DNA from 3 places in the Priestia sp. RMT2NF4 genome. Region 2 is predicted to be linked to each of the others. Evidence: riboswitches for the same ligand, from Rfam matches in the RefSeq annotation. Region 2 holds a riboswitch; each other region holds the start of a gene.
What was found. Region 2 has a riboswitch for S-adenosylmethionine ahead of ACMX9J_RS10775 (hypothetical protein). Riboswitches for the same ligand answer to the same signal wherever they lie in the genome.
Positions count from the first base shown of each region.

Region 1: linked by a shared signal. The riboswitch ahead of mtnK (S-methyl-5-thioribose kinase) and the one ahead of ACMX9J_RS10775 (hypothetical protein) in region 2 are both predicted to bind S-adenosylmethionine.
Region 3: linked by a shared signal. The riboswitch ahead of ACMX9J_RS01995 (Na+/H+ antiporter NhaC family protein) and the one ahead of ACMX9J_RS10775 (hypothetical protein) in region 2 are both predicted to bind S-adenosylmethionine.

Region 1 covers NZ_JBLQZO010000003.1:650,996-655,570, forward strand. Annotated here, with positions in the region: gene mtnA (S-methyl-5-thioribose-1-phosphate isomerase) at 40-1,098, opposite strand; gene mtnK (S-methyl-5-thioribose kinase) at 1,134-2,306, opposite strand; SAM riboswitch class I at 2,442-2,593, opposite strand; gene ACMX9J_RS16750 (carbon-nitrogen family hydrolase) at 2,685-3,467, opposite strand; gene ACMX9J_RS16755 (pyridoxal phosphate-dependent aminotransferase) at 3,580-4,575, shown strand, end outside.
Region 2 covers NZ_JBLQZO010000002.1:306,652-311,226, forward strand. Annotated here, with positions in the region: gene ACMX9J_RS10760 (cytoplasmic protein) at 1-534, shown strand, start outside; gene alaP (alanine permease AlaP) at 600-2,003, opposite strand; gene ACMX9J_RS10770 (DUF1540 domain-containing protein) at 2,320-2,478, opposite strand; gene ACMX9J_RS10775 (hypothetical protein) at 2,579-2,917, opposite strand; SAM riboswitch class I at 2,987-3,088, opposite strand; gene ACMX9J_RS10780 (hypothetical protein) at 3,210-3,506, shown strand; gene ACMX9J_RS10785 (GNAT family N-acetyltransferase) at 3,519-3,965, opposite strand; gene ACMX9J_RS10790 (hypothetical protein) at 4,047-4,487, opposite strand.
Region 3 covers NZ_JBLQZO010000001.1:396,710-401,284, reverse strand. Annotated here, with positions in the region: gene ACMX9J_RS02005 (LacI family DNA-binding transcriptional regulator) at 1-870, opposite strand, end outside; gene ACMX9J_RS02000 (hypothetical protein) at 995-1,123, shown strand; gene ACMX9J_RS01995 (Na+/H+ antiporter NhaC family protein) at 1,163-2,473, opposite strand; SAM riboswitch class I at 2,559-2,665, opposite strand; gene ACMX9J_RS01990 (ABC transporter permease) at 2,767-3,534, opposite strand; gene ACMX9J_RS01985 (ABC transporter ATP-binding protein) at 3,527-4,438, opposite strand.

The DNA.
Region 1 (4,575 bases), on a different contig from region 2:
TTTGCAGTGGGGCTAAAATACTTTTGTCCCAGCCTCTTGTTATTGAGCAGATTGCAGCAAAACTTTTTGAATGGATTCAAAAGACGGGGAATGGATAACTCCATGCTCTGTAATAATAGCCGTAATCAGTTCGCTTGGCGTCACATCAAAAGCTGGATTGTACACAGAGATTCCGTCTGGAGCAATTTGCGTATCTCCAATGTGCGTTACTTCTTTAGGTGAACGTTCTTCAATAGGGATGCTGCTTCCGTCTTGAATAGATAAATCAAATGTGGACTGCGGCGCTGCTACGTAAAATGGAATACCGAATGCTTTCGCTAAAAGAGCAAGTCCATACGTTCCAATTTTGTTAGCCGTATCGCCATTTGCTGCAATGCGGTCAGCACCTACAATGATCCCATTAATTCCTTTTGTTTTAATGGTATGAGCAGCCATATTATCCGTAATCAGCGTAACGTCTACTCCCGACTGCTGAAGTTCCCATGCTGTTAAGCGAGAACCTTGAAGAACGGGTCTTGTTTCACAAGCAAATACTTCAAGCGGAATATCGCGCTGCTTAGACAAGTGAAAAGGTGCTAATGCTGTTCCATAATAAGCTGTAGCAATTGAACCAGCATTACATATTGTCATGATTTTATCTTTCTTTTTAAATAAAGAAAGGGCATGATCTCCAATTCGGTAGCACGTTTCTTCATCTTCTACTTGAATTTGAATCGCTTCATGAACAACTTTTGTTTTAGCTTCATTAACGGACGAAGCGGATTCAGCGCTTTTCGCTACGCGGTCCAATGCCCAAAATAAATTGACGGCAGTCGGGCGTGAACTAGCTAAATACTGTTGATCTAGAGCTAGCTTTTTGTTGAATTCCTTGACTGAATCCGTGTCATAGCTAAGCGCAGAAAGAGCAAGACCAAAAGCCGCCGTAATGCCAATTGCAGGGGCTCCGCGTACTTTCAAGGTAGTGATAGCATCCCATACGTCTTTAATGGTTTGCAGCTTAATATATTCAACTTTGCCAGGAAGCTGCTGCTGATCTAATAAAGTAATATATGATTCATTCCATTCCACTGAGCGCGGAAGTGATAGTGTATTTGTCATGCTGATACCGATCCTTTCATTGTGTACATTATTCGTTATCGAAGTAAATGTTCAAATTCATTTGGTGAAACGTCTTGTTGGTGCAGAAGTAAATAGCGTCCAATTTTTAACGCAGTACGTTTAGCGTTAATTTTTCTTTCCTCTGAAGAAATTTCGTCTAAGTCCGCCACGTGAGCTAAGCCAATCGTACGTCGAATGATTTCACACCCTGCATATCCAACAGCATCTTGCCACGTTTGCGTTAAAATTTCATGTAACAAGCGCTCATCTTTAGCGAAAGGTTCAGTGTTTTCAGAATGCCAAAGCGCAGTAAAGGTATCTTTAAATACGTTCCATGTGTTCGTAATGTGTGCAAATAACGGTTCGCGATCTGTTTTTCGAGAAAGAGCATTTAAAAATAAATTCGCAACAAATTGGCCTAAATCGAATCCAAACGGACCGTAAAAAGCAAACTCTGGATCAATCACTTTCGTTTCTTGACTGCTAGCAAATATGCTTCCTGTATGTAAATCACCGTGAATTAGCGTTTGGGCATTTGTTAAAAATTTATATTTTAATTTTGCTGCTTGTAGCTTTACATCTCCATCGTTCCACAATTCTTCTACATCAGGACGCAGCGCTTCTTCAAATTCATTTGTATCGATATCAAAAAAAGGATCTGTAAAAACTAAATCTTCCGTAATATTGCATAAGTCCGGATTGCTGTACTTGACGACTTCTTCTTTTTTATCCTGAGGCTTTAAGGCAAAATCCGACGTTTTGAACGCAATATGTCCTAGAAAAGAACCGATATGCTGTGAAAGCAGGGGATAACTTTCTCCTTGAATAAGTCCGGCGCGGGAAATCGTTAAATGAGACAGATCTTCCATGACCGTAACAGCAAGCGTTTCATCGTGGTAATACACAGCTGGTACGAGTTCAGGGGTAAATGCACCGAATTGCTTGAGCGCATTGCTTTCAATCGTGGCACGGTTCAAGGATAGAGGCCAGCTCTCGCCTACAACTTTTGCATAAGGAAGTGCTTGTTTGACGATAATGGATTTATTCGTTTGATCATTTATGATGTGAAAGACGAGATTTAAGTTGCCATCACCGATTTCACGGGCAGTCAGTGCTTCTGTGGCATCAAAGAGACCTAGCTTTTTCACAAGTTTGATTGCTGAAATTTCTGTTAAAGGCTGATACTTCTCTGTTTTTGTTGTTGACATTAGAATCCCTCCATAGTTTATTAAACTGATTTGTTTACTAAGTTAATAGGTTTAAGAATGTATGGAGGCTTTTATAATTTTAGAAAATATAAAAGCCTCTTTCGTTGGAAAGAGGCTTGATTGTAGTGTTCAAACCTCTTATCTGCCAGAAAGAATTACTTTCTGTTGGAATTAGCACCGTGCCTTTGTAAAAACATGTTTTACGGGTGTGATCCATCTTAGGATGGAATGACGGTCGGTTGCTGGGCTTCACAGGGCCAAATCCCTCAGCCAACTCTTGATAAGAGTACGATTACTTATTCAATTTTGATTTGTTTGAAAATTTTATGTTATCTGGTGAAAATCGTATCATGCAAAAAAACGGCTGTCAATACATAATTAATAAAATTCTGTGCGGCGATCTGTAAAGACAGGAATTTGTTTACGAATTTCTTTTACAAGTTCCAGGTTAACGTCGGCACTTAAAAGTTCTTCGCTATCGCCAGCTTCAGCGATTATTTCTCCCCACGGATCGATGACTAAGGAATGTCCGGCAAATATGTTATTAGGATCTTGGCCTACACGATTACACGCGATTACATAGCATTGATTTTCGATTGCGCGGCTAATGAGCAGTGCTTTCCAATGGGCAAGTCTTGGAGCCGGCCACTGAGCAACAACAAATAAGACTTCTGCTCCGCTGCTAGTATGCACGCGAATCCATTCTGGAAAACGAATATCGTAACAAATAACTCCTGCGCATAAAGACTGTTCAAGTGTAAAAAGATTTTTTGCTGTTCCTGCTTCTAGATAGAGGTGCTCATCCATTAATTTAAATAAGTGCAGCTTACTGTATTGTGACACTTCACGACCTTTTCGGTCGAAAATATACATCGTATTTGTGACGCCTTGCTCTGTTTTTTTCGCGATCGAACCTGCCACAATATTTACTTCGTTCGTTTTAGCAAATTGAGAGATTAATTGCTTGGCCTGCTGTCCTTCATCATCGGCAATTTCGTCTAGCCGCGTCAAATCATAAGCTGTATCCCATAGCTCAGGAAGCACAAGGATGTCAGGGTTTTCTTTTAGAGCTTCCGTCATTTTTTGTTGAATATATTTTCGGTTTTTAGTTGGGTTTCCAAACGCAATATCAAGCTGCAAACACGTGATTTTTACACTCACTTTATCATCCGTCCTTTTTTTAGTAGTTGAAAAAAATGACTTTACAAGTTGAGTATTACAATATATTATTTGTGACTAGAATTTCAAGAATTTTTTGAGAAGGTGTGCGATGATGAAACAATTTGAGCAATCGGAACTATTAAAAAGTTTACCAAAACAATTTTTTGCATCACTTGTAGGCAAGGTAGGAAAAGTAATGGCCCAAGGGCACGACGTTATTAACTTAGGGCAGGGAAATCCTGATCAGCCTACTCCTTCACATATTGTAGAAACACTCCAAAAAGCAAGTGCTAATCCTATGCATCATAAATATTCTCCATTTCGGGGGCACCAGTTTTTGAAAGAGGCCGTTGCGACTTTTTATAAACGAGAATATGGCGTTGATGTGGATCCTGAAAAAGAAGTAGCTATTTTGTTTGGCGGGAAGGGTGGACTTGTTGAAATCCCGCAGTGCTTATTAAACCCTGGAGATACGGTGCTGGTTCCGGATCCTGGATATCCTGATTACTGGTCTGGAGTAGAGCTTGCAAAAGCAAAGATGGAAGTGATGCCGCTCACGGCTGAAAATCATTTTCTGCCCGTATACGAAGAGATAGGTGAACGTGCTAAAGAACAGGCAAAGCTCATGTTTTTAAACTATCCGAATAATCCTACCGGTGCAGTGGCAACGGCAGAATTTTTTGAAGACACCGTGGCGTTTGCTGCCAAGCACGATATTTGTGTGGTACACGACTTTGCCTACGGAGCCATTGGATTTGATGGTAAAAAGCCAATCAGCTTTTTACAGACTCCTGGTGCAAAAGAGACGGGAATTGAAATTTATACTCTTTCTAAAACGTATAACATGGCGGGATGGCGAGTTGGATTTGCTGTAGGAAATGAAAGTGTAGTAGAAGCTATTAATCTTCTTCAAGATCATATGTATGTCAGCCTCTTTGGGGCGGTTCAAGAGGCAGCAGCGGCAGCTCTGTTAGAATCTCAACAATGTGTGAATGATTTAGTTAAGCGCTATGAATCTAGACGCAATACCTTTATTCAAGGGCTTCAAGAAATTGGTTGGGACGTTACATCTCCAGCGGGTTCCTTTTTTGCATGGCTAAAAGTTCCT
Region 2 (4,575 bases):
GGAGATATTACATCTGCTCCTAACGGGGCATGTGAATTTATTGACTTGCATATCCCTACAATTCTAAAAAAAGGCGGCCGTTATATATTGATGAACGTCTATTCATTTTCTGTCCAGCCTTTTGTTATGCTTCCCGAATGTTTTGGAGGATGGATGATGAGACAGCACATAGAGTCCGGCGAGATATTCGAACCTTCTACCGTACAAAATAAAGTAGATCTTGCTAGTGATTCCACCATCTCCATCCCTTTAATTTTTGATTTACAAGAGCGAAAATTAATCTGGACGGATATTTCGCTGCATCACCATGTTGAATTTGAAAATAATCTTGAACAAAACAATGGTTCGGTCTCTCTTATGGGAAAAGCCATGACAAAGCTGTTAAAGCCAACGCTTTATGATCTTTTTTCATTTCACGCACAAGCTAGAGGAACACTTGTCCATGACAAACAAAAAGCTGACACTATTTATTCGCTTGATGAAGGTGTTACTCCTTACGATATTGAAACAATTATTGAAACCTACCTAAACTAATTATTTATAGGAAAGTAAGAACAAATAAACGAAAAGACCTCTTTCCAAGAAAGAGGTCTTTTCGTTTACTTCACTAGCTTTTGCTCAGTCCCAGCTGAACCTTGACTTCGTTTATGAAATCCTTTTGCGTAGTACGCGATAATAAGACCGATAAACCATAGTGGTCCGATAACAACTGCAATTCTTGTATCTCGATTGTACGCCATAAGAACAACCACCAGCGCTAGGAACGCAAGTGACACATAAGACGTTAACGGAAATAAAGGCATTTTGTATTTTAACTTTGCCTCTTCACCTTTTTTTAGCGTTTTGCGATACTTAATTTGAGAAAGCAAAATAATTCCCCATGTCCAAATCGCACCGAATGTTGCAATGCTTGTTACCCACGTAAATACTTTGGCAGGCACAATGTAGTTTAACGCTACTCCGACTAATAACGCACCCGCTGATGCTAAAACAGCTTTTCCAGGTACGCCGCCTTTTGTCAGCTGACCGTATCCTTTTGGAGCTTCTCCGTGCTCTGCTAAGTTAAACAGCATACGGCCTGTACTAAAAATACCGCTGTTACAAGAAGAAAGAGCTGCTGTTAGCACCACAAAGTTAATAATGCCTGCCGCTGCTGGAATCCCGATTTTTTCAAATGTTAATACAAACGGGCTTCCCTGTGAACCAATTTCTTGCCAAGGATAAATCGACATAATGACAAATAATGCACCAACGTAGAAAATAAGAATACGCCAAAAGACCGAATCAATCGCTCTTGCTAGAGATTTTTCTGGATTTTTCACTTCTCCCGCGGTAACGCCGATCATTTCAATTCCTAAATATGCAAACATAACCATTTGCAGCGACAGTAAAATACCTTTGAATCCATTCGGGAACAGCCCGCCGTTGTCCCATAAGTTTTTAATACCCGTCGCAACGCCGCCGTTCCCGATTCCAAACACAATCATTAATAATCCAACGGCAATCATTAACACAATCGCTAAAATTTTAATAAGTGCAAACCAAAATTCCAGTTCACCATATGCCTTAACAGCTAAGAAGTTAACTGTTGTCATGATGACAAGCGCCGATAACGCCCAAATCCAGTTTGGTACATCCGGATACCAATATCCCATATAAATACCAACGGCTGTAATTTCAGCCATACATGTTACAACCCATAAAAACCAGTAGTTCCAACCTGTTAGATAACCAGCAAGGGGCCCTAAATAGTCGCGCGCGTACTTGCTGAATGAACCTGCAACAGGTTTTTGAATCGCCATTTCTCCAAGTGCTCTCATAATAAAAAACATAATCATTCCGCTAAATCCGTACGCCAATAATATTCCCGGCCCTGCTAATTTAATAGCAGATGCAGATCCAAGAAACAGCCCTACCCCTATGGCTGCTCCTAAGGACATCAGCGTCACATGTCTTTCTTCTAACCCGCGTTTCAATTCTTTCCCCTGAGTTTTCCCCTGCATAAACGTCTCCCCTTTTTCCAATCTGTCAAAACGAGATGAATACAGCTTTTTTGTTAGCGCTTTCATATAAATTTATGCTAAAAGTCAGCTAGGCTGTATATTTGTATTCTATCACCTTTCTCTCGCTTTTCTTTTGTCGAAAAACAAAAAAATTATCGTATCATTTTGTTTAAACGCACAATTAGACGTAGACACTGCTTTTTTACTATGTATTTATTATCGCACCTAAGTAATAGTATTTTTTAAAAAATAGAAAAACGCCGACTCAACTCCGTCAGCGCATCGTTCATTTTATGCTTTTTTATAAAACTAGCATTTATCTCGCGGGTTCAAAAGTTTTACAGCCAGGTTCTTCCGTTTCAGAAACATGGTGACTACTTTCAGGACTCACAACGTAAATGGACTCTGCACTGCATTTATTTCCCGATTTCCAATACATGCACTCATTCACTTCACATAATACACCTTGGGCCACTGTTATCCCTCCTTTTTTTGTCTTATCTATTTACTACCCGAAATAGAACGCTTCTAACATTTACATGCAAAAAAACCGCTTGTTTATCAAGCGGATCCTTTTACTGCGTGTGTTCAACATACTGTTTTTTAGCTAAATATAATTCACGACTCAGCGTGATCCGCCGTTCTCTCAAGTTCCTTAATTTAACTTGAAACTGTTCATTAGTTGGCTCTTCTTGAATTAAGCGATACGTAAAAGAAATATCTTCATTTAACTGTTTAAAATCTTCCCATATTTCTTGAACGAGTGCGGATTGTTTGTCTTCAAATGAACGATTTTGCTTCGTTTTTAGCGCGGCTAAAATTTCCTGCTGCCACGTTTCGTCTTTTAGTTCTTTTGCTAACAAGTATAGATCTAAATAATCATCAACGCTTAGCGCCTGTTGTGTATTTTTCAATGTCATCACCTTTTCTATACGAAATGTTTCTTCCTAAGAAGAGGATTTCATCATAGAAAAAGATTCCTCTTCTTATCTGTCAGAGCTAGGCTATGCTGGAATTAGCACCATTCAATAATTGTGGTTGCTGAGGCTTCAAAGGGCCAGTCCCTCCACCTCTCTAGATAAGAATATTTCGTTTTTAAATTATTTCTGACTATTCTAATATGTTTTATATGTTATGTCAATAGCTTTTCAATAAAAAGAAAAAAGAAGTAAAATATGGTATGCTTTCATAAAGGATGGTGAGCACATGAAACGATATATGTTATCTGCTTTTTTGGGAAGCTTGCTGCTGCTTCTCAGCATTGCTTTTTCATCTACTTTCCATATTGCAATTGTCAAAACAACCGGAAGCATTGGAGGGATTATTTTAGCAGCGGCGGCTCTGATTATGAACGCACTTGAAGATCCCCCCGCCTCAGATCATACAGGTAGAGGAGCTGTTGAAGTACTAGATAAAGGCGCCGTTTGGGCTACTTATTTACTTTTACTTTCATTACCGAACCTCATCGCATGTATAACAACTTATGTTTTATGGACTCGCTGACATTCACCAACATTACGGACGTTTTGCCACCTGCAGGCTCATTAATATTTGTTTATCTACAAATCCAAGTTCACAGTACACATGCTGTGCAAAATTCCCAGCATGAACGCTGAGTCTGATTTCAGGGTATCCTTTGATAGACAATTCATCAATTGCTTTTTGCATTAACGGCTTGGCTAGACCTTGCCCGCGGTATTCTGGTAAAACATATAACTCGTAGATAAAGCCAATTTCTGCTTTTGAAAAGAAGTCGGCAGATGGACCGACAAAAACCCAGCCTGCAAGTTTATTTTCTTGTCTAGATACTAAATAATAACACCCTTTTTCAAGGGCATTATCAATTAGTTCATTTACGCGTTCAGTTGACGGTTGAAACTGATGCGTTGTTCCTTCAAACAGCGCATCAGCAGATTTCGTCCGAATTTCCTGTATTTCTTCTTCAGTAGCTTTTGCAATCATCACAATCTCTCCTTTCGTGTTCGTTTTCCACATACAGAGATAAATTCCTGCAAAAAAAAGTCTTCGCCTAAGCGAAGACTTTTATTTAAATTCAAAATGTTCTTGATGGTTGCCTTGTTCATCCGTCCAGTTAATCATGATGTCTAAGCCTGCCGCTTTTCCAGGAACAGCAAAATTGGCATAGCGAAAACGCTGACCGCTTTTGCTTAAGTTAGACCTTTCAATAGGAGAAAACAAGCTGTATTTCGCCTTATTTTTTCCTTCGTGCCGAAAAGCTTGGACCTGCACACGCTCTACGTCTTTTCCAATGTTTTCAACGGTTAATCCATATGTATGATAGACGTTATTTTTCCACTTTAGCTGATTATCTCCCGTCATGCTCGCTTTTGTCAGTTCGACCGACCATTGTTCAGATGATTTCTTCATTGGAAGTTTCTCAATCGAAAGAGCGCTGACATGAATGGTTGCAAAAGCAAGCCAAACAAAACAAAAAGTGCTGACTGTATAAAGTAGTCTTTTCATAGATTTTGATCTCCTTAGAAATTTTAGTAGTAGCATCTCCTATTACCTTAAAAATTATGATAAACACTTTAACAAAAAAGCCTCTCCA
Region 3 (4,575 bases), on a different contig from region 2:
TTCTTTGAGAGGAAGTTCGATCGTTGTGATTTGTAAATAAGAAGAAAGCGGATGATTATCAAAACCAATAATAGCTAAATCGCCTGGAACTGATATACCCGCTTGTTCGCACTGAGCTTTTATACCAATAGCGACTTGATCGTTTGTTACTAAAAGCGCCTGAGGCCGATTTTTCATCTGCACCAATTTTCCCACCACTTTTTCACCATCTGTCACGTTCAAACAGCCTTGAAACACCCATTCCGGATGATAAGGCTCATTTATTCTTTCTACATATTCTTTGTATGCTTGCTGCCTCTGTTGACTATTTGTACCCGTCATTCTTCCAATACAGTAGCCAATATCCGTATATCCTTTTTCTTTTAAATACATGAGCGCTTTCTTAAAAGCTGCATAATGATCAACGTATACGGAGCGAATAGAACGATTTTGTACGTTTTCGCACACGGCTATCGGCCCGTACTGCTGATAATATTCAATCGTGCTCCAGCTGCCTGCTCTAGAACAAATAATCACTCCATCAACCTGCTTTGTTTTTAGCATATGAAGCGCTTCTTCTTCTTTTTTTACATCATAGTTCGTCTGACAAATAACAAGCTGATACTGCTTTTCTAACGCTTGAGAGGCCACTCCTTCTAAAAGCAGACTGAAATAAGGATGATTAATAAAAGGCAAGACGACGGCAATCATATTTGTTTTCCCTTTTGATAAGTGAACGGCATTAATGTTTTGTTCGTAATTAAGTTCTTGAATTACTTCTTCTACCAGACGGCGCTTTTCTTCTTTTACATACGGATGATGATTTAAAACCCGTGACACGGTCGAAACAGATACACCAGCTTTTTTTGCGATATCTCGGATATTTGTCATGTTTTCACCTTTTTCTCTTGCGCTGAAACGCGTTTCATACTTTATTCTCATTATAAAGTGAAACAGCAATAAGCTAAACCCGTTACAATCATGTTTTTATTCACTTATACAAGGAGGTCATATCATGGGTATTTTATTATTCATTTTATTATGCGGAATTGAAATCGGAGGAGCGGCTTATGCACTTAAACAAAATGAGACACTTTGGAAGGAGCTAGATGAAAAAAAGCCGACTGATTTTTTCAAACAGTAAAAAACCCTTAAAAAGAATGTTCTTTTTAAGGGTTTGATATTACGCAGCTTCTTTAGATGATTTTGATTTTTTATTTAAACGAGGAAAGCCAATTACAATCGCAATGATACCGCAAACCGCTGTTAACATTGGATAGAATGTAAATGGAATAATCTCAACCGGTGAAACTTTAGCAAATCCTGCTGCGAGAAGCATTTGTGCACCGTAAGGGATAAGCCCTTGAACGCTGCATGAAAACAAGTCGAGCAGACTGGCTGATTTACGATTATCAATTGAATACTTATCAGAGATTTCTTTCGCTAACGGACCTGCTGTAATAATTGAAATCGTGTTATTAGCCGTGGCTAAATTGGTTAAACTTACTAATCCAGCGATACTGAATTCTCCGCCTTTTTTTGTTTGAATGCGTCGTGTTAATAGGTTCAATAAGAACTGAATACCGCCGTTATAGCGAATGAGTTCAACCATTCCGCCAATTAAAAGAGATAAAATAATTAATTCCGACATTCCGCCAATACCTTCTGTCACAGTTTTAGCAAGAGAAGAAAGCGTGTAGCTTCCGTCAGCTAATCCAATCACGCCGGCTAATACAATTCCTCCGGTTAAAATGCTTAATACGTTTGCACCAAATATGGCAGCAACGAGTACGCCGACATAAGGCAAGATTTTAAACCAGCTAAAATCTTTAATTTCTACTGATGACGTATTGCCTAGCGTCATTACAAGTAATAAAATCACTGTAACAATCGCTGCAGGAAGGACAATAAAAAAGTTTACTTTTAATTTATCTGACATATTTGTTTTTTGCGTACGAACTGCCGCAATGGTCGTATCAGAGATTACGGATAAATTATCTCCAAACATTGCACCACCAACAACAGCAGCAATTGCCAATGTAATGGATACATGCGCCTGCTCACTGATTCCTACAGCGATAGGCCCTAACGCAGCGATCGTTCCCATTGACGTTCCCATCGAAATTGAAATGAATGCGCCAATAACAAAGATTCCGACTACCACTAAGCTTTGCGGAAGTACAGAAAGCGCTAAGTTTACCGTTGAATCAACAGCTCCCATGCCTTTAGCAACTTGAGAAAAAGCACCTGCCAAAATAAAAATAAGTACCATAATAATGATATCAGGATGCCCTGCTCCTTTAGCAAAGCGTTCCACTTTTACATTAAGTGAATCTTTGCGGTTCATAGCCAGCGCCACAATGGCTGCAATGATAATGGCTACTAATACAGGCAGCTTATAAAAATCTCCCGTTATAATTCCTGATCCGACAAACAGGACTAAAAAGACGCCCAGCGGTAACAGCGCCCAGCCGTTTCCTTTTTGTTGTTCCATTCTTAACACCTCTTGTTTACGTAATAAAAAAAGACCTCTTCTTATTGATAAGAAGAGGTCTCTTATTTGTATCATAAGATTACCCTTCTCATCTTCCAAACGAAACATCGTCTGCTGGATTTGGCACCGCACTGCGTACAGCCAGTTGCCGAGACATCGTAGGGCCAGTCCCTCCGTCTCTCTTGATAAGAAGTTTATAGTTGTTTTAAAAATAGTCTTTCACTACTGTAATCTCTTTTTATTTAATTGTCAAATGCTATTTTAGAAAAATATATAGTGTGAAAATTCTCACATCAGTTAGCTACGTCACGTTTTAAAAACGCCACCCATGCTACGCCCATAAAGAAGACAAAGTGTGCAACTAAGATGAAGATTGAAAATGGAAGTGTCATTCCGTCAAACATCGTCTTCATTCCGTCCATATACTGAAGAAAGTCCGTGTTGGCAAATAATAGAAATTTACCCCACCATAAACCTAGCTCTGATACTAGTGCAGTTACCGCTTTAGCCCCGATACTTACGACAATAGCTAGACTTGAAGCAAGCGCGCTGTTTCTAAATAAAGACGACAGCATGAATGCGAACGTCATCATCATAAACGTTTCCATATACGCGCTGTCATACGTAAGCGTAATGTTTTTAAGCAGCTGCGCATCTCCTTCTAGACTGGCAAATCCAAAGAACAATGCTCCCCATACAAACGAAAAAAGCAAATAACTCAGCAAGTAATACAAGCTAATTAAAACGAGCGTTATGTACTTGGACGTTAAAATCGTTGAACGTCTAGCAGGGCGAATTAAAAGAAGCTTAATGGTACCCGCTTCAAACTCTTTTGCAACCATTGATCCTCCAACAGCAAGCGCGAAAAATTGAACGAGGATCAGCATGCCTGCACTAAATGACAGGAAATTCAATATGTTGTCTTCCGTTCCTGCGCTGTTTGCTACTTTCTTCATTAAAAGAGCCATACAAAGAGTTAAGATGCCGATTGTAATAAACGTGACTTTTGTACTTCTTTTGTAAAACCATTTCATATGTTCATTTTGAATTAACTTAAGCATGGTGCTCTCCCTCCGTAACGGACATAAACGAATCTTCAAGCGTCTCATAAACAGGAGTGATTCGGTAGACTAAAATATCGCTGTCCACTAATTTTCTATTCACAGCTGGAATTTGTTCTTTCATAATCACTACATCAATACTATCGGATTTTATTGTTACTTGGAATTCTTGAGATAAAAGATCCGCTGCTTGTTGCACGTCAGATACTTCAAATTCTACATACATCCCTTGATCTCGACGATTTGGAGATAGATCTTGAACAGCTTTTAACTCGCCGTTTTGAATAATACCAACGCGGTCACATAATGCTTCCACTTCTTTTAATAAGTGGCTCGCGATTAAAATTGAAATACCTTCTTGCCTGCAGAGGGTTTGTAAATATGTACGAAATTCTCTCATTCCCGCTGGGTCTAGACCATTTGTTGGTTCGTCTAGTAAAAGCAATGCAGGCTTATGTAAAATAGCTTGAGCTACTCCTAAACGCTGTCTCATCCCAAGGGAATACGTCTTCACTTTTGCATGAATGCTGTTTTCAAGCTTTACTAGCGCAATCACTTCATCCAAGCGTTCTACTGTGATCCCTTCATGCATATTCGCAAAGTGTTTTAAATTTTGATAGCCCGTCAGATAATCATAAAACTCAGGATTTTCAATAATCGCTCCAATTGATTTCATAGCTGATGTAAACTGTTCTTTTAAAGGAAAACCATTGACGGTAATTGTTCCCTTTGTTTCTTTAATGAGTCCTACGACGGTACGAATGAGCGTTGTTTTTCCAGATCCGTTCGGACCAAGCAATCCGAAAATCTCACCGCGCTCAACCGATAAGGATACATCATGCAAAATGGTTTTCTTCCCAATTACTTTACTGACATAATCTACTTGTAGCACTGTTTCTGTCATCATGTACATCCTTTCTTTAATTAGCAATACGCCTTCTATTGTTTCTCTTTTTTAACTATTTGTCTACTATAACCTTATTTTTGGAAAAGTAGCCCATTCAAATCATTCGTATTATCCGCTTACATTTGATAAAATAA